Regions from separate parts of the Streptomyces sp. NPDC012466 genome, predicted to be linked through region 1. Evidence: riboswitches for the same ligand, from Rfam matches in the RefSeq annotation. Region 1 holds a riboswitch; each other region holds the start of a gene.
The links. Region 1 has a riboswitch for thiamine pyrophosphate ahead of thiO (glycine oxidase ThiO). Riboswitches for the same ligand answer to the same signal wherever they lie in the genome.
Positions count from the first base shown of each region.

Region 2: it holds a riboswitch for thiamine pyrophosphate, as region 1 does, so the genes downstream of both, thiC (phosphomethylpyrimidine synthase ThiC) here and thiO (glycine oxidase ThiO) in region 1, are expected to answer to the same signal.
Region 3: it holds a riboswitch for thiamine pyrophosphate, as region 1 does, so the genes downstream of both, ACFY9E_RS30395 (thiamine ABC transporter substrate-binding protein) here and thiO (glycine oxidase ThiO) in region 1, are expected to answer to the same signal.

Region 1 covers NZ_JBIBEQ010000010.1:266,151-272,271, forward strand. The annotation lists gene ACFY9E_RS32610 (Rv2175c family DNA-binding protein) at 1-173, opposite strand, end outside; gene ACFY9E_RS32615 (FAD-dependent oxidoreductase) at 285-1,526, opposite strand; gene ACFY9E_RS32620 (hypothetical protein) at 1,559-1,909, opposite strand; TPP riboswitch at 1,962-2,073, shown strand; gene thiO (glycine oxidase ThiO) at 2,071-3,243, shown strand; gene thiS (sulfur carrier protein ThiS) at 3,240-3,440, shown strand; gene ACFY9E_RS32635 (thiazole synthase) at 3,443-4,240, shown strand; gene pknB (Stk1 family PASTA domain-containing Ser/Thr kinase) at 4,334-6,121, shown strand, end outside.
Region 2 covers NZ_JBIBEQ010000003.1:182,428-188,548, forward strand. The annotation lists gene ACFY9E_RS13200 (substrate-binding domain-containing protein) at 1-241, shown strand, start outside; gene ACFY9E_RS13205 (metallophosphoesterase) at 564-1,655, shown strand; gene ACFY9E_RS13210 (hypothetical protein) at 1,839-2,702, shown strand; gene thiC (phosphomethylpyrimidine synthase ThiC) at 2,777-4,561, opposite strand; TPP riboswitch at 4,554-4,743, opposite strand; gene ACFY9E_RS13220 (YibE/F family protein) at 5,470-6,121, shown strand, end outside.
Region 3 covers NZ_JBIBEQ010000009.1:95,283-101,403, forward strand. The annotation lists gene ACFY9E_RS30375 (LAETG motif-containing sortase-dependent surface protein) at 2-682, shown strand; gene ACFY9E_RS30380 (maleylpyruvate isomerase N-terminal domain-containing protein) at 743-1,540, opposite strand; gene ACFY9E_RS30385 (ATP-binding cassette domain-containing protein) at 1,566-2,585, opposite strand; gene ACFY9E_RS30390 (ABC transporter permease subunit) at 2,585-4,186, opposite strand; gene ACFY9E_RS30395 (thiamine ABC transporter substrate-binding protein) at 4,225-5,262, opposite strand; TPP riboswitch at 5,387-5,493, opposite strand; gene rlmN (23S rRNA (adenine(2503)-C(2))-methyltransferase RlmN) at 5,533-6,121, opposite strand, start outside.

The DNA of each region.
Region 1 (6,121 bases):
AAGGCGGCGGGGACGTGCAGCGCGCGGTTCTCACCGCGGCGTACGGCGATGAGCTGGCCGTCCTTGACCAGCTGCCGCACACGCGTCACCTCGACACCGAACTGTTCGGCGATGTCGGGGAGGGTGAGCCAGGCGGGGACGAGAGCATCGATCTTTGCGTCAATCTCGGTCACGGAAACAAGCCTGCCATTCGCCACTGACAGTCGGAAGTCGGCCCCGTCCACCCGGGCGGACGCGCCGGGTCCGGCAGCGCCGCCCCCGGCCCCGCGCAACGGCCCCGGCGCCTACGCCGTCGCGGCCTTCAGGGGCCTGGCCGGATCCGCCAGCAGTACCGGATTCATCTGCGCGCCCGACTCGATCAGGCGTCGGCCCTGTGCCAGGTCCCGCGGCCGGCCGACCGCCAGCAGCGCGACCAGCCGTTCACCGCGCAGCCAGCACACCGTCCAGGCCGGTCCGGAGGGGTCGCCCCGCCACAGGGTCGTGTCCGCGGCGGCGTGGTGCCCGGCGTACTGGACGAAGCGCCCGAACTGCTCGGACCAGAAGTAGGGCACCGGGTCGTACACCGCCGGTGTCTCCCCCGTGGCCCGGCCGGCGATGTTCGCGGCGACCGTGCGCGGCCCCTGGAGGGCGTTGTCCCAGTGGTGGACCAGCAGGCGCTCGCCGTAGCGCCCGGAGGGGAAGGAGGCGCAGTCGCCGACCGCGTACACGTCCGGTACGGACGTGCGCAGATGCTCGTCGGCCAGGATCTCGGTGTGGGCGCCGAGCGCGATGCCGGAGCCGGCCAGCCAGGCCGTGGCGGGGCGGGCGCCGATGCCGACGACGACCGCGCCCGCGGGCAGCCGTGTGCCGTCGTCGAGGAGCACGGCGCCCGGCTCGACGCGCTCCACGCGCGCGTGCGTCCGCAGTACGGCGCCCGCGTCGGCGTACCAGCCGGCCATCGGGGCGGCGACCTCGGCGGGCAGCGCCCCGGCGAGCGGCCGTTCGGCGGCCTCCACGACGGTCACCGCGCAGCCCGCCTCGCGCGCGGCGGTGGCGAACTCCGCGCCGATCCAGCCCGCGCCGACGACCACGATGTCGTGCCGGCGGGCCAGTACCGGGCGCAGCCGCTCGGCGTCGTCGAGGGTGCGCAGCAGATGCACGCCGGGCACGCCCTCCGCGCCGGGCAGCCGGACCGGTTCGGCGCCGGTCGCGACGACCAGGACGTCGTAGGGCACGGGCCCGTCCTCGGTGTCCAGCTCGTGGTCGGCGGGGCGCAGGCCCAGCACCTCGCAGCCGAGCCGCAGTTCGATGCCGAGGGCTTCGAAGTCGACGTCGAAGGCCGAGCCCTCGGACTTGCCGAGCAGGACGGCCTTGGACAACGGCGGCCGGTCGTAGGGCTGGTGGGGCTCGGCGCCGATCAGGATCACATCGCCGGGGAAGCCCTGCTCGCGCAGTGCGACGGCGGTCTGCACCCCGGCCATGCCCGCGCCCGCCACGACAACGCGCCGGGGCGCGGACGAACCTGGTTCCTGCGTCTGCTCGCTCACCTGATCACCATAGACACCTGACGGATGGTCAGTCAGTGCTCATGCGCCGTGACCTGCTCCACAACGCTCGTGCCGTCGCCCCGCTGGGACTCCCACTCCCAGGTCTCCTCCAGCCGCACCCGCCCGTCGGGCAGCTCCACGACCGCCGAGACGCAGTGCCCCGAGGACGTGGTGCCGTCCCGCTTGAGCTGGACGTACCGGAAGTCCAGCCGGTCACCTTCCCGGGTACCCACGAGATGCCCCCGTACGACGTCGCCGCCGCTGTACTCGGCCCAGATCTCGCCCTGCCGCTCGTGGTACGTGAACCGGGTGCGGGTGCCCACCTGACCTGGTGCCTGGTCGGCGACCGGGGCGAGGACGAGACCGTCGAGGGATCGGGCCATGGGCGGAGGCTCCCTTACTGCGGCATGCGGCATCGGGCTAGGGTGGCCAACGTAAAGCACTCGCGGGAGCCCGGACGCACCGGGCTGAGAGGGAGGCTGGCGGCCTCCGACCGTACGAACCTGATCCGGGTCATGCCGGCGAAGGGAGGGGCTGGACGCCCATGTCGCCTACGTCCACCACATCAGACGTCCTGGTCATCGGGGGCGGGATCATCGGCCTGGTGACGGCCTGGCGGGCCGCGCAACGCGGGTTCGCCACCGCCGTCGTGGACCCCGAGCCGGGCGGCGGAGCCGCACAGGTGGCGGCCGGCATGCTGGCCGCCGTCACGGAACTGCACTACGGCGAGCAGACCCTGCTCGGCCTGAACCTCGCCTCCGCCCGGCGCTACCCGGACTTCGCCGCCGAGCTCACCGAGCTGACCGGCCAGGACCTCGGCTACCGCCGCTGCGGCACGCTCGCCGTGGCCCTGGACGCCGACGACCGGGCCCACCTGCGCGAACTGCACGCCCTTCAGCAGCAGTCGGGGCTGGACTCGCAGTGGCTGTCGGGGCGCGAGTGCCGGCGCCTGGAGCCGATGCTCGCGCCGGGCGTGCGCGGCGGGCTCCGGGTCGACGGTGATCACCAGATCGACCCGCGGCGGCTGGCCGGGGCCCTGGTGGCCGCGTGCGAGCGGGCGGGCGTGGTCTTCCACCGGGCGTGGGCGGAGCGGCTGACCGTCGTACGGGACCGGGCCGCGGGTGTCGTCCTGGCCGACGGGAGCGCGCCGGCCGCCGGGCAGGTGGTGCTCGCCGGGGGCAGCCTCAGTGGGCGGCTCGCGGGTGTCCCGCAAGATGTGCTGCCTCCCGTGCGCCCGGTGAAGGGGCAGGTCGTGCGGTTGACGATGCCGCACCGGCACGGGCTGTTCCTGAGCCGGACGGTGCGCGCGGTGGTGCGCGGCAGCCACGTCTACCTGGTGCCGCGCGCGAGCGGCGAACTCGTCATCGGGGCGACCAGCGAGGAGCTGGGCTGGGACACCACCGTGACCGCGGGCGGCGTCTACGAGCTGCTGCGGGACGCGCACGAACTGGTCCCCGGCATCACCGAACTGCCGCTCACCGAGACCCGGGCCGGGCTGCGCCCCGGCTCCCCCGACAACGCGCCGCTGCTCGGCCCGACCGGCCTGGAGGGTCTGTCGCTGGCCACCGGGCACTACCGCAACGGCGTCCTGCTCACGCCGGTGACCGGCGACGCCCTGGCGCACGTCCTGGCGACGGGCGAACTCCCCGAGGAGGCCCGGCCCTTCACGCCGAAGCGCTTCAGCCCCGCCACCGCACTCACGGAGCAGCCCGTATGAACATCTCCGTCAACGGGGAGCCCCGGGACGTCCGGCCCGGCACGGCTCTCGACACCGTCGTGAGGTCGCTCACCGCCTCGTCCTCGGGCGTGGCCGCCGCCCTCAACGAAACCGTCGTCCCGCGCATCGAGTGGCCCTCCACGCCCCTGGCCGAGGGAGACCGCGTGGAAGTCCTCACCGCCGTCCAAGGAGGCTGACCATGGCCGACGATCCGTTTGTCCTCGGTGGCACGTCCTTCACGTCCCGCCTGATCATGGGCACGGGCGGGGCGCCCAGTCTCGATGTCCTGGAGCGGTCGCTGGTGGCGTCCGGGACGGAGCTGACGACCGTCGCGATGCGCCGCGTGAACGCCTCGGTGCACGGCTCGGTGCTGTCCGTCCTGGACAAGCTCGGCATCCGGGTGCTGCCCAACACGGCGGGCTGCTTCACCGCCGGGGAGGCCGTCCTCACGGCCCGCCTCGCGCGCGAGGCCCTCGGCACCGACCTGATCAAGCTGGAGGTCATCGCCGACGAGCGCACCCTGCTGCCGGATCCGATCGAACTGCTGGACGCGGCCGAGACCCTGGTCGACGACGGGTTCACGGTGCTGCCGTACACCAACGACGACCCGGTGCTGGCACGGAAGCTGGAGGACGTCGGCTGCGCGGCGATCATGCCGCTGGGCTCGCCGATCGGCTCCGGGCTCGGGATCCGCAACCCGCACAACTTCCAGCTGATCGTGGAGCACGCGCGCGTGCCGGTGATCCTGGACGCGGGCGCGGGGACGGCCTCGGACGCGGCGCTGGCGATGGAGCTGGGGTGTGCGGGTGTGATGCTCGCCTCGGCGGTGACACGGGCGCAGGAGCCCGTGCTGATGGCCGACGCGATGCGGCACGCCGTGGAGGCGGGGCGGCTGGCGTACCGGGCGGGGCGGATCCCCCGGCGGCACTTCGCGCAGGCGTCGTCTCCGGTGGAGGGGAGGGCCGCGCTGGATCCGGAACGGCCCGCTTTCCGGTAGCCGGCGGGGCACACGTCACAGGTCGGCTGCAGTCCCGCCTCGAAATCCGGCGGGGGGACGGGGCCGTCGGTGGTGACTCGTACACTCGCCTGCGTGGACACGACCCTTCAGGACCCCTTGGTCGGGCAGGTGCTCGACGGCCGGTATCGCGTCGACGCGCGGATCGCGGTCGGCGGGATGGCCACGGTCTACCGGGCCGTGGACACCCGGCTCGACCGGGTCCTCGCGCTCAAGGTGATGCACCCCTCGCTCGCGGTCGACGCCTCGTTCGTCGAGCGGTTCATCCGCGAGGCGAAGTCCGTGGCCCGGCTGGCGCACCCGAACGTGGTGCAGGTCTTCGACCAGGGCGCCGACGGCTCGTACGTGTACCTGGCGATGGAGTACGTCGCGGGCTGCACCCTGCGGGACGTGCTGCGCGAGCGCGGGGCCCTGCAGCCGCGGGCCGCCCTGGACATCCTGGAGCCGGTGCTGGCCGCGCTGGGCGCCGCGCACCGCGCCGGGTTCGTGCACCGCGACATGAAGCCGGAGAACGTCCTGATAGGGGACGACGGCCGGGTCAAGGTCGCCGACTTCGGTCTCGTCCGGGCCGTGGACACGGTGACGAACACCACCGGCACCGTTCTCGGCACGGTCTCGTACCTCGCCCCCGAGCAGATAGAGAACGGCACCGCCGACCCCCGCGTCGACGTGTACGCGTGCGGCGTGATGCTGTTCGAGATGCTGACCGGCGACAAGCCGCACGACGGGGACTCCCCCGCCGTCATCCTGTACAAGCACCTCCACGAGGACGTCCCGCCGCCCTCGGCGTCGGTGCCGGGGCTGGCGTACGAGCTGGACGAGCTGGTCGCGTCGGCGACCGCCCGCAACCCCGACCTGCGCCCCTACGACGCCGTGGCGCTGCTGGCGCAGACCCGTCAGTCGCGCGAGCGGCTGGGCGCGGACCAGCTGGACGCACTGCCGCCGCAGGCGGTCACCCTGGAGCACGACAACGCCGACGACCGTACGAGCGTGATCCCGCGCTCGCTGACGGTGCCGCGCCTGCTGCCCGTCGACGAGGACGCCGAGCCGGAGGTGCTCCGCACCAGCCGGCTGGAGACACCGCCTCCCCCACCACCCGGGCGGCGCCTGCCGCGGCGCGGCGTGGTCTCGATCGTCGTCGCCCTGCTGCTGGTCCTCGGCGTCGGCGCGGGCGTCTGGTACATCAACTCCGGACAGTTCACCAAGGTCCCGGCGTTGCTGACGAAGTCCGAGGCGCAGGCCAGGGACCAGCTGGAGGAGGCCGGGCTCAAGGTCGGCGAGGTCAGCCACGCCCACAGCGACACCGTCGAGCGCGGCACGATCATCGGCAGCAACCCCGGGCCGGGTGCCCGTATCCGCGTCAACGACTCCGTGTCGTTCACCATCTCCGACGGCCCGGAGACGGTGAACGTGCCGGATGTGGCGGGAGATCGACTGGCCCGGGCCAAGGAGCGGCTGAGGTCGGACGGCTTGGAGCCCGGCATGGTCACGCAGGAGTTCAGCGAGGACATGGACAAGGGTTACGTGATCAGCACGAAGCCCGCCGCCGGCACCGAGCGACGGGCAGGCTCGGCGATCGCTCTCGTCGTCAGCAAGGGCACCCCGGTCGACGTCCCCGACGTCACCGGTGAGAGCGAGGAGGACGCCTGGGCGGAGCTGCAGGAGGCCGGTCTGAGCGTGAAGGTCTCGCCCCGGCAGGTCACCTCGGACGAGTTCGACAAGGGCCAGGTCGCGGCGCAGTCCCCGAAGGCCGACAGGCGGGTCGCCGAGGGCACCACCGTGACGCTGACGGTGTCCAAGGGCCCCGAGATGATCGAGGTCCCGGACGTGGTCGGCGACAGCGTGGACGACGCGAGGAAGGCG
Region 2 (6,121 bases), on a different contig from region 1:
GGTCTGCTGCAGCGAGTCCACGGTGTACGCCAACACGGAACCGCCCATCACCACGCTCTCCCTGAAGCCGCGCCGCATCGGCACGGCGGTGGTGCAGCTCCTCATCGACGCCATCGAGGGAGTGGAATCGGACCATCCGGTGGAGCAGGTGATACCGACGGAGCTGATCGTGCGCACCTCGTCCCAGCGACGCCCGCCGCGCACGACGGTCAGCCCGCCGCGCTCACCCGAGGAGACCTAGGTCTCGCGGGCGGACGCCTCGCAGCAGGCGTCCGGCAGAGGACCTCTCCCCCAACGGGCAAAGGGAAGGTCGTCCTCCTGGGGAGAAACAGGGCCGGTCCCCCGGAGAGAAGGGATCGTTCTCGCGAAGAGAAGAAGAGCGAGGACGGTCACACGGTGGTCAAAGCCCGGCTCAATCGGGGCGAAAGCCGCGGTGAACTGGACTCTTGCTCTGATTCACCACCCCTGGGTCATCACATGGCGCGATCCGCATTCCTATGATGGGCCCACGACATCCGCGGGCCGCTACGACCAGGCAGTCCGATGCGGTGCAATGCGGCGCGATGGTGGAGGGGTCGATGACTCAGGGGGCCGGTCAGGGACCCGAGGTGGAGCGGACGGCGACGTTGCGCGACTTCCGGGTGCCCGCGTACGTCCACGAGACCGGTCCGTACGTCCACGGCGTCCACCCCGGGGAGGTCGCCCCGCCGCCCGAGGAGACCTACCCCGAGGGATACACGCCGACTCAGCGCGACCTTCCCGTCATCAACCGGGGTGACACTGTCCAGGTGACCGTGGACCCCGAGACCGCCGCCGCCCCGCAGGCCCACACCGGGCAGGGCCCGCTGTACGTCGTGGGTGACGTGCACGGCTACCTCGACCAGCTGGTGTCGGCCCTCCAGGAGAAGGGCCTGCTCGACGCCGCCGGCAACTGGTGCGCGGGCACCGCCCGGCTGTGGTTCCTCGGTGACTTCACCGACCGCGGCCCGGACGGCATCGGCGTCATCGACCTGGTCATGCGGCTGTCCGCCGAGGCCGCCGCGGCCGGCGGCTACTGCAAGGCGCTCATGGGCAACCACGAGCTGCTGCTGCTGGGCGCGAAGCGGTTCGGCGACACGCCAGTCAACTCCGGCGCGGGCACCGCCACCTTCCAGGCGGCCTGGCTGCTCAACGGCGGCCAGAAGACCGACATGGACCGCCTCCAGGACCACCACCTGCAGTGGATGTCCCGTCTGGACGCCGTCGAGGAGGTCGACGGCCACCTGCTCGTCCACTCCGACACCACCGCCTACCTCGACTACGGCCGCTCCATCGAAGAGGTCAACGACACCGTCCGCGAGACGATCACCCGCAACGACGCGGACGAGGTCTGGGACCTGTTCCGCAAGTTCACCAAGCGCTTCTCCTTCCGCGACGAGGGCGGCGCGGACGCCGTGCGCCGCCTGCTCGATACGTACGGGGGCACCCGGATCGTTCACGGCCACAGCCCGATCCCGTACCTGCTGGGTGAGGTCGGTGCCGAGGACGACGAGGACAACAGTGACCCGGTCATCGAGGGACCGCACGTCTACGCCGACGGACTCGCCATCGCGATGGACGGCGGCGTGACCATGGCCGGAAAGCTGCTGGTCCAGCAACTGCCGCTGGAGGCGTGAACGTTCACCGGGCAGGCACCCCCGGTCGGAGGACCGGGCCGGTGAGGGGCCAATTTCGGTAAACCCCCTGTCACCGCATACCGTCACCGCTCTACCATCGGCTTATCCGTAGCAGGCTCCCCTCCGTTTCTGCCCGACGGCTCGTCAGCATGCCGAGCCCCAAGCCCTACGGAGCATCGGGGGATGCACATGAACAGCGTTCCGCAGCACCTGCTGAGCGAGGACCGCCAGGAATACGAGCGGATCCTCGATGAGGCGCTGCGCTCCGCACCACACCGTCCCGACCTGGCCGCTGTCGGACAGCGGCTCAACCCCGAACAGCTGCGCACCATGGCGCTGAACGCCACCGCGCTCATCACGGCCGCCGCGTCGGCCGAATACCAGCACTACGTCAAGGTGCGCGACGAACTGCGTCAACCGGCGTCGTCCGCTTCGCCGGCCGTGCACGAGTCCGGTTCCTCCGAGCCGGGCGCGGGCGCCTCGGGGCTCGCCGCCAGCATGGGAGTCGCCGACGCCGCCGGCGCGGGCGCCGTCGCCGTCGTCGCCGTCCTCGCACCCGTCCTGGCCGGTACCGCTGCGGCGATCTTCCTGCTCGTCGGCTACATCCTGCAGATGCTCGACCCCGAGCAGGGGTTCGCCCGGACCATGCTCACCACGGGCTGGGTGTTCGGCGCCGTGACCGCGGTCGCGATCCTCGTCGCCGCGGTGGGACTGCTGCTCACCGCCCTGCGCAACAAGCCCACGGCCGAAAGCGGGCCGTACGGCGCATTGCAGGGGGAGGTGGCCCAGGCCAGGGCGGCCTGGCACGAGGCGCTGCTGGAACGCGGGATCCTGCCCTTCCTGCGCGAAGCACTCGTCGACCCCGGCGCGACCGCCGCACTGCACCCCACGCCCTCGTCCACCCCGGTCAGTCGCATGCCGCACCTCGGCTACGACCGCCCGGGGTTCACCAGCCCGGACGACGGCGACCGCGGTTCGCGCCCCAGCTTCAGCAGTCCGGACTACACCAGCCCGGACTTCGGAGGCCCGGAGCACCAGCCGGAGTAGCCGTCGGATCCCGTCCGAGCAGGCGCCTCCCACAGGCCGGGGGACCATCGGCCCCCGGGCCTGTGCGCGGCCGGTCAGTCCGCGATGGGCAGATACACGCGGTTCCCGCTCGCCGCGAACTCCTTCGACTTGAGGGCCATGCCCTCCTCGATCTCGGTCCGTGTGCCGCCGTGTTCACGGCGGATGTCCTGCGAGATCTTCATGCTGCAGAACTTGGGACCGCACATCGAGCAGAAGTGGGCCGTCTTGGCCGGTTCCGCGGGCAGGGTCTCGTCGTGGAACTCCCGTGCCGTGTCCGGGTCGAGGGCCAGGTTGAACTGGTCCTCCCACCGGAACTCGAAACGGGCGTCGGACAACGCGTCGTCCCACTCCTGCGCACCCGGGTGGCCCTTGGCGAGGTCGGCTGCGTGGGCAGCGATCTTGTAGGTGATGACGCCGGTCTTCACGTCGTCGCGGTTCGGCAGGCCCAGGTGCTCCTTGGGCGTGACGTAACACAGCATCGCCGTGCCCCACCAGGCGATCATCGCGGCACCGATGCCGGAAGTGATGTGGTCGTACGCCGGGGCGACGTCCGTGGTCAGCGGGCCGAGCGTATAGAACGGAGCTTCATCGCAGATCTCCTGCTGAAGGTCGATGTTCTCCTTGATCTTGTGCATCGGGACATGGCCCGGGCCCTCGATCATGGTCTGCACGTTGAAACGCTTCGCGATCCGGTTGAGTTCCCCGAGCGTGCGCAACTCCGCGAACTGGGCCTCGTCGTTGGCGTCCGCGATCGATCCGGGCCTGAGACCGTCGCCGAGCGAGTACGTGACGTCGTACGCGGCGAGGATCTCGCAGAGCTCCTCGAAGTTCTCGTACAGGAACGACTCCTTGTGGTGCGCGAGGCACCAGGCGGCCATGATCGAGCCGCCGCGGGAGACGATGCCGGTCTTGCGGTTCGCCGTCAGCGGCACGTACGCCAAGCGCACGCCCGCGTGGACCGTCATGTAGTCCACGCCCTGCTCGGCCTGTTCGATGACCGTGTCCTTGTAGATCTCCCAGGTCAGCTCCTCGGCCCGGCCGTCGACCTTCTCCAGAGCCTGGTAGAGCGGCACGGTGCCGATCGGGACGGGAGAGTTGCGCAGCACCCACTCGCGCGTGGTGTGGATGTTGCGGCCGGTGGACAGGTCCATCACCGTGTCGGCGCCCCAGCGGGTCGCCCAGGTCATCTTCTCGACCTCCTCCTCGATGGAGGACGTCACGGCCGAGTTGCCGATGTTGGCATTGACCTTCACCAGGAACCGCTTGCCGATGATCATCGGCTCGATCTCCGGGTGGTTCACGTTGGCCGGCAGCACGGCCCGGCCCGCGGCGATCTCGTCCCGCACGACCTCGGGCGCCACGTTCTCCCGGATGGCCACGTACTCCATCTCGGGCGTGATCTCGCCGCGCCGGGCGTACGCGAGCTGCGTGACCGCCTGTCCCTCCCTGCCCCGGCGGGGCTGGCGCGGCCGGCCGGGGAAGACGGCGTCCAGGTTACGAAGGCCGCCGCGGGGCGAGGTGTGCTTGATGCCGTCGTCCTCGGGACGGACGGGGCGGCCCGCGTACTCCTCCGTGTCGCCGCGGGCGATGATCCAGTTCTCGCGCAGCGGCGACAGGCCCCTGCGGACGTCGGTGTCGACGAGTGGATCGGTGTACGGGCCCGACGTGTCGTACAGCGTGACCGACTGGCCGTTGGTGAGGTGCACCTGACGGACCGGCACGCGCAGGTCAGGGCGAGAGCCCTCGACATACGCCTTGTGCCAGCCGATGGACTTCCCGGCCTCCTCGGACTTCTCGTCCTGAACGGAGGCAGGCGTGCGTGCGTCCTTGCTGGTCATGAGACCTACTCCCTACGCCGGCATTACCCGGTAACAGGTTCGGCGGTCGACGCAGCGGCTTCCGTCCGGCGACGTTCCGTGTGAAACATCACTCGACTCCGGCGATGTTTCATGTGAAACATCGCTGGGACGGAGGTCAGCGCCCTCTCAGCCCGGTGCTCCGAGCTCCCGCGTGTACAAAAGGTGCCTCCACGCTAGCGGCAATTCTGGCGCGGTGAACAGAGGGCCCCCCTCGTTCTTGCGATGATCGGTCGGTGACCACGACGCAGCGTCCCCCCTACCCCCCACCCGAGTCGCCCCGCGGATCCGGCGCCGGAAACGGCAACGGCCGTGGTGACGGCCATGACGGCGCCGCCGGGGCCCGGCAGGAGCAGGCTCAGGGACAGGGCCTTGGGCCTGGCTACGGGCGCGGCGGGAGCTTCGGCCCGGGAGGCGGCGGTGAGCGTGGTTCCGGCTCCGGCGGTGGATACGGCTCGGGCTTCGGCGGCGGGTACGGATCGGACTCCGGCGATGAGTACGGCTCGGGCTCCGGCGGCGGGTACGACTCCGGTCCTGGCCGTGAGTACGGTTCTCGTCCCGGCGGAGAGTACGGGCCGGGCTCCGGCGGCGGCCCGGGTGCCGGTTCTTCCGGTGGCGGCCACGGTGGCCCCACCGGCGGGCAGGGCTCCGGCCCCGGCGGCGGGCAGGGCTCCGGCCCCGGCGGCGGGCGCGGTTCCGGGCCTGGCAGAGGTGACAGGAACGGCCACGGTGGGGGCAACGACCACGGTGGGGGCGACGGACACGGCCACGGCCCCGGCTCCGCACCGGGGGGCGGCCATGGTCATTCCCACAGTCACAACCACGGTCCGGCGACGCCCGTTTCCCTGCATCTGCGCAAGGTCATCGCGGCGGTCCTGATCCCGTTCGCCGTGGCAGTGCTGGTCGGTCTCGCCGTGCTGTGGCCGGGCGGCGCCCCGTCGCACGAACGCACCGGCGTCGGCTTCGACCGGCAGACGCAGGAGGCCACGGTCACCAAGGTGGTCGAGGTGAGCTGCAAGGAGGCCGGCGCCTCGGGCGTTCCGCCGACCGGCGACACCTCCACCGCGGAGGGTTCCTCGGCGGTGCAGGAGGAGAAGGGCACCTGTAAGAGGGCCACGATCCGGGTCGACAGCGGCAACGACAAGGGCCGTACGTTCACCGAGATCGTCCAGCCGGACCAGTCCCGCCAGTTGCACGAGGGCCAGGAGGTCGTGGTCGCCTACGAGCCCTCCGCGCCGAAGGACCTCCAGTACTCGGTCACCGACATCAACCGCCGTCTGCCCCTGGGGCTGCTCGCCGGCATCTTCGCACTCGCCGTCGTGGTCGTCGGGCGGTTGCGAGGTGTCATGGCCCTGGTGGCGCTGGCCATGAGCTTCCTGGTGCTGAACTTCTTCATCCTGCCGGCGATCCTGCAGGGCTCGAATCCCCTGATCGTGGCGGTGGTGGGGGCGAGCGCCATCATGCTCATCGCCCTGTACCTGTGTCACGGCCTGTCCGCCCGGACATCCGTGGCGGTGCTCGGCACACTCATCTCCCTGCTGC
Region 3 (6,121 bases), on a different contig from region 1:
TCTGTCCGTATCCCGCCGCGCACGCGCCGTGCGCGTCCTCGGTGTCGTCTCCGCCTCGGCCGCGCTCGCGCTCGGCACCGCCGGCAACGCACTCGCCTGCGACATCAGCGAGTTCTCCGCCGAGGCGAAGTGTGACGGTGACAAGGGCGTCATCACCGTCACCGACGTGGACCCCGCCGGCATCCCGGCGACGGTCACCGTGTACCTGGAGAACAACGGCGCCGACGTGAAGAAGATCGGCGAGCAGGAGGTGAAGGGCTCGCGCGAGGGCACCACCATCACCTTCGCCGACGACTGGAAGCCGAACGCCGAGTACCGCATCCACGTCAAGGCAGCTCGCTACGTCGACGAGGACATCAAGCCGAACCTCGTCACCCCGGCCACGGCCTGCAAGAAGGAGGAGGAGCCCCCGGCTTCGACTCCCCCGGCGACGCCGACCCCGTCGGCCTCCCCGTCGAAGCCGGCCGAGGAGACCGAGACCCCGGCTCCGGAGCCGTCGGAGAGCCAGAGCACCTCGCCGGCGGGCAACGTGCCCGCCCCGGCCGGTGACTCCAACCTCGCCGAGACCGGCGCCGACTCCAACACCGGCCTCATCGCCGGCATCGCGGCGGCCCTGGTCGTCGTCGGTGGCGGTGCGGTGTTCTTCGGCATGCGCCGTCGCGGGGCGAACAGCGACAGCTGACGCCCGCGCACACCGTGACGTGGCCCGTCCCCCGACCCGGGGGGCGGGCCACGTCACGTCTCATCCGAAGGTCGCCCGCTCCAGCCAGAACTCCAGCAGCTCCCTGTCGCCGAGCACCTGCAACTCCCCGGCGTCCAGCGGGAGCCGGCGGTAGAACGCCAGCAGCACGGAGGTGAGCGGTCCGCGCAGGGCGACCGTGGCCTTCTCGTGGCCCCGGCGCCAGGAGACACCGTCCTCGGTGAGCTCGACGAGCCACTCGGCGTTCAGTGCGGGCCCGGTGTCGGTGGCGTGCAGATGGATGCTGCGGTCCGGGCCGCGCAGGTCCCTCACCTCGTCGTCCGGCGCGGTCCGCTGCACGTGCTGGACGATCTGCAGCCACTCGTCGACCGCGTCGGCGGCCACCTCGGGCGCGACCTCGTAGGGCAGCCCCGCGGCGAGCGTGGCGTCCGCGCGGTGCACGGTGATCTCGTGCGTCACCCGGCGGGCCCAGAACCCGGTGCTGCGGATTCCCGCCCAGGCCCACACCTCGGTGTCCGGCCCGGCCTCGCGCAGCGCCGCGACGGCCTGCTCGCCGCTCTCCGCCAGCCACGCGTCCAGCACCGCGGCGTCGCCCCGGGCCGCCGGTCCCGCGAGGTGCGGCACCCGCTCCTCGGCAACCTCCTCCTGGGCCCGGGTCCGCACGATGAACTCCACCCAGCGCAGGGCACCGCCCGTGTGCCGGACCAGGTCCTCCAGCGACCAGTCGGGGCAGGTGGGCACGGTGCCGGACAGATCGGCGCCCGAGGTCACGACAGACCTCAACAGGTCGACCTGGTGGGCGATCTCGTCGCAATAGCGGTCGTGCGCGAGCAGCGTCATGTCCGGCACCCTAAGCCGGAAGCGATCAGCCGAGCACCACGATTTCGGCCGGGTCGAACTCCACGCCGACCGCGTCCCCGACCTCCGGCGCGGCCCGCAGCGCGCACGCCGCCTCCAGGCGTGGGGCCTCCTCCGGCTGGAGGTGGACGGCGACGTGGGTGCCCCTGAAGGTGCGGGCGGTCACCGTGCAGCGCAGGCCCGTGTCAGCGGGCACCAGGCGCACTCCGGCGGGGCGTACGAGCAGCGTGCGCGTCCCGTGCGGGGCGCCCTCCGGCACCGGCACCTTGCCCCACGGCGTGTCCGCGGCCTCCGCCCCGACCGTCGCCTCGACCACGTTCTCGAAGCCGAGGAAACGGGCGACGAACGCGTCGGCGGGCCGTTGCCACACCTCGAGGGGCGTCCCGGACTGGGCGATCCGTCCGTCCCGCATCACCACGACCCGGTCGGCCAGCGCGAAGGCCTCCCCCTGGTCGTGCGTCACCGCGAGCACGGTGGTGCCCAACCGGCCGAACAGTTCCTTCAGTTCGACGACCAGCCGCTCCCGCAGCGACCGGTCGAGCTGTCCGAGCGGCTCGTCCAGCATCAGCAGCCGGGGGCTCGGCGCCAGGGCCCGGGCCAGCGCCACCCGCTGCTGCTCCCCGCCGGACAGCGCGGCGACGGCCCGGCGGCCCGCCCCCGGCAGCCCCACGAGGTCCAGCAACTCCCGCACGCGCTCGGTCTGTTGACGCTTCGGCTCGCCATGCATCCGCAGCCCGAAGGCCACATTGCCGCCCACGTCCCGCTGCGGGAACAGCTGGTGATCCTGGAACATCAGCCCGACGCCCCGCTTGTGCGCGGGCACGCCCGCCTGGTCGCGCCCGTCGAGCACCACCCGCCCGGAGTCCAGGGGTTGCAGCCCGGCCACCGCCCGCAGCAGGGTCGACTTGCCGCTGCCGCTGGGGCCGAGCACACACACGACCTCGTGCTCGGCGACCTCCAGATCGACGGCGTCCAGCACGGCACGCCCTCCGAAGCGAACCGTCGCCCCCCGCAGAGCCAGCAGCATCAGAACTCCCCCGTCCGGTCCGTGCGGAGCCTCTCCAGCACCAGCAGGGCCACGGCGCACACCACCATCAGAATCGTCGAAAGGGCCATCGCCTGACCGTAGTTGAGGTCCCCGGGCCGCCCCAGCAGCCGGGCCACGGCCACCGGCAGCGTCGGCCGGTCGGGCCGTGCGATGAACACCGTCGCGCCGAACTCCCCGAGCGACACGGCGAAGGCGAACCCGGCCGCGATCAGCAGCGCCCGCCGCACCATCGGCAGGTCCACCTCCCGCCACACCCGCCAGGGCGAGGCCCCGAGCACGGAAGCCGCCTCCCGCAGCCGCACGTCCACCGCCCGCAGCACGGGCAGCATGGTCCGCACCACGAACGGCACCCCGACCAGCGCCTGCGCGAGCGGCACCAGGATCCAGGAGGACCTGAGGTCCAGCGGCGGCTCGTCGAGGGAGATCAGGAACCCGAAGCCGACGGTCACCGCGGACACCCCGAGCGGCAGCATCAGCAGCGCGTCGAAGCCTCGCACGAACCGCCCGGCGTCCCGGCGGGTGAGCGCGACCGCGGCGAGACCGCCGATCACCACGGCGATGAGCGTGGCGGCGACGGCGTACGACAGGCTGTTGCCGATCGCCTCGATCGGCGGGACCAGGAACACTCCCCCGTCCTCGCGGGTCAGCGCCCGGTAGTAGCCGAAGTCCGGCGCATCCAGAGACCGCTGCACCAGCACGGCCAGCGGGAGCACGAGCAGCAAGGCGACGGTGCCGAGCACCCCGCCGAGCATCGCCCACTGCCCCGCGCCACGGGGCCGGCGCGCGGTCGCGGACGCGTCCACCAGCCGCAGCGCGGTCTCCCGCCGTCGCACGGTCCAGGCGTGCACCGCGAGGATCGCGCCCACCGCCACGAACTGGATCATGGTCAGCACGGCCGCGGTGGACAGGTCGAAGATCTCGGACGTCTGCCGGTAGATCTCCACCTCCAGGGTGGAGAAGGTGGGCCCGCCGAGGATCTGCACAACGCCGAAGGAGGTGAAGGTGAACAGGAAGACCATGAGCGCGGCGGCGGCCACGGCCGGGGCGAGCGCGGGCAGGGTGACCTGCCGCCAGGCCTTCAGCGGGGACGCCCCGAGCATCCGTGCGGCCTCCTCCTGCCGGGGGTCGAGCTGCGCCCAGAGCCCTCCGACGGTGCGGACGACGACCGCGTAGTTGAAGAAGACGTGCGCGAGCAGGATCGCCCACACCGTGGTGTCCAGACGTACGCCCCACAGCTCGTCGAGCAGCCCGCCCCGCCCGACCAGCGCCAGGAACGCCGTACCGACGACGACCGTCGGCAGCACGAACGGGACGGTGACGACCGCCCTCAGGACCTGCTTGCCGGGGAAGTCGAAGCGCGCGAAGACGTACGCGCCGGGGAGCGCGACGAGCAACGTGAGCGCGGTGGAGACCACCGCCTGCCAGGTGGTGAACCACAGGACGTGCCGGACGTCGGACTGCGCCAGCACGTCCCCGATCCGCCCGAGGTGCCAGGTCCCGTCGGCCTTCAGGCCGCGCGCGACGATCGCGGCGACGGGATAGGCGAAGAAGACCGCGAAGAACGCGACGGGCACGGCCAGCAGACCGAACCGCGCCGCCGCGCCCCGCCGCCGAACGGCTACTTCAGTACGAGTGAGGTCCACGACTTGACCCACTGGTCGCGGTGGTCGGCGATCTTCGCCGCGTCCATGGTCTCGGGGTCCTTCGCCTGCGGCCCGTACTTCACGAACTCCGGGGGCACCTGGGCGCCCTCGCGTACCGGGTACACGAACATGTTCATGGGCATGTCCTGCTGGAACCGCTCGGTGAGCAGGAAGTCCAGGAACGCCTTGCCGCCCTTGGTGTTCTTCGCGTTGCTGAGCAGCCCCGCGTACTCGACCTGCCGGAAGCAGGTGCCCTCGGCGACCCCGGTCGGCGCCGTGCTCGGCTTCGGGTCGGCGAAGACGACCTCGGCGGGCGGCGAGGAGGCGTAGGACACGACGAGCGGCCGGTCGCCCTTGGCCTTCTTGCCGCCGGCCGAGCCGGAGAACTCCTCGTTGTAGGCCTGCTCCCAGCCGTCGACGACCTTCACACCGTTGGCCTTGAGCTTCTTCCAGTAGCTCTCCCAGCCGTCGTCGCCGTACTTGGCGGCCGTGCCGAGCAGGAAGCCGAGCCCGGGTGAGGAGGCGGAGGCGTTCTCGGTCACGAGCAGGTTCTTGTACTGCGGCTTGATCAGGTCGTCGAAGGTGCGCGGCGGCCGCAGCTTGTGGTCGGCGAAGTACTTCTTGTCGTAGTTGACGCAGATGTCGCCGGTGTCGATGGGCGTGACCCGGTGCTGCTCCTGGTCGACGCGGTACTCGGCCTTGATCCGGTCCGCACCCTTGGGCGCGTAGGACTGGAAGAGGCCGTTGTCGAGGGCGCGGGACAGCAGGGTGTTGTCGACGCCGAAGAAGACGTCGCCCTGCGGGTTGTCCTTGGTCAGGATGGCCTTGTTGACGGCCTGCCCGGCGTCGCCGTCCTTCAGGAAGTCGACCTTGTAACCGGACTGCTTCTCGAAGGCCGCGATGACGTCCTTGGACGCGGCCCACGAGTCGTGGCTGACGAGCGTCACGGTCTTGGAGTCGCCGGACCCCTGACCGCCGTCGGACGACCCGCACGCGGCGAGTGTGCCGGCCATGCCGAGCCCGACGACCGCCGCCGTCAGCCGCTTTGCGTTGATGCTCACTGGATTCCTCCTGGAGTGACCAGGAGAAGACGCGGCCCTGCCCGGGACTTCCGGGGTCCCGGGCAGGGCGCAACAGCTCGAGTGGTGACCGATCTCCCTACCCAGAATGACCTGGGCCAGGTTCGGAGGGTCTGCGGCCGTGTGCCGCACTCTCAGCGCTGTGGCGCTCCCCTGTCGGAATATGCAGATGTCGAATACGAGGGTGTGCTTACGACGGTCAGACTACCGTTCGGTGGCCGCCAGCTGACCACACGCCCCGTCGATCTCCTGACCACGGGTGTCCCGGACCGTCACCGGCACACCATGGGCGGCGATGGCCTCCACGAACGCCTTCTCGTCCTCGGGCCGGGAAGCCGTCCACTTCGACCCGGGCGTCGGGTTCAGCGGGATCAGGTTGACGTGCACCGGCCTGCCCTTGAGCATCCGGCCGAGCCGGTCACCACGCCACGCCTGGTCGTTGATGTCCCTGATCAGCGCGTACTCGATGGACAGCCGCCGGCCGGACTTGGCGCTGTACTCGAAGCCGGCGTCCAGCACCTCGCGGACCTTCCAGCGCGTGTTCACCGGCACGAGGGTGTCGCGCAGCTCGTCGTCGGGGGCGTGCAGCGAGATGGCGAGGCGGCACTTGAAGCCCTCGTCGGAGAACCGGTGGATGGCCGGCACGAGCCCGACCGTCGAGACGGTGATGCCGCGCTGCGAGAGGCCCACCCCGTCGGGCTCGGGGTCGGTGAGCCGCCGGATGGCGCCGGCGACCCGGTTGTAGTTGGCGAGCGGCTCACCCATGCCCATGAAGACGATGTTGCTGAGCCGC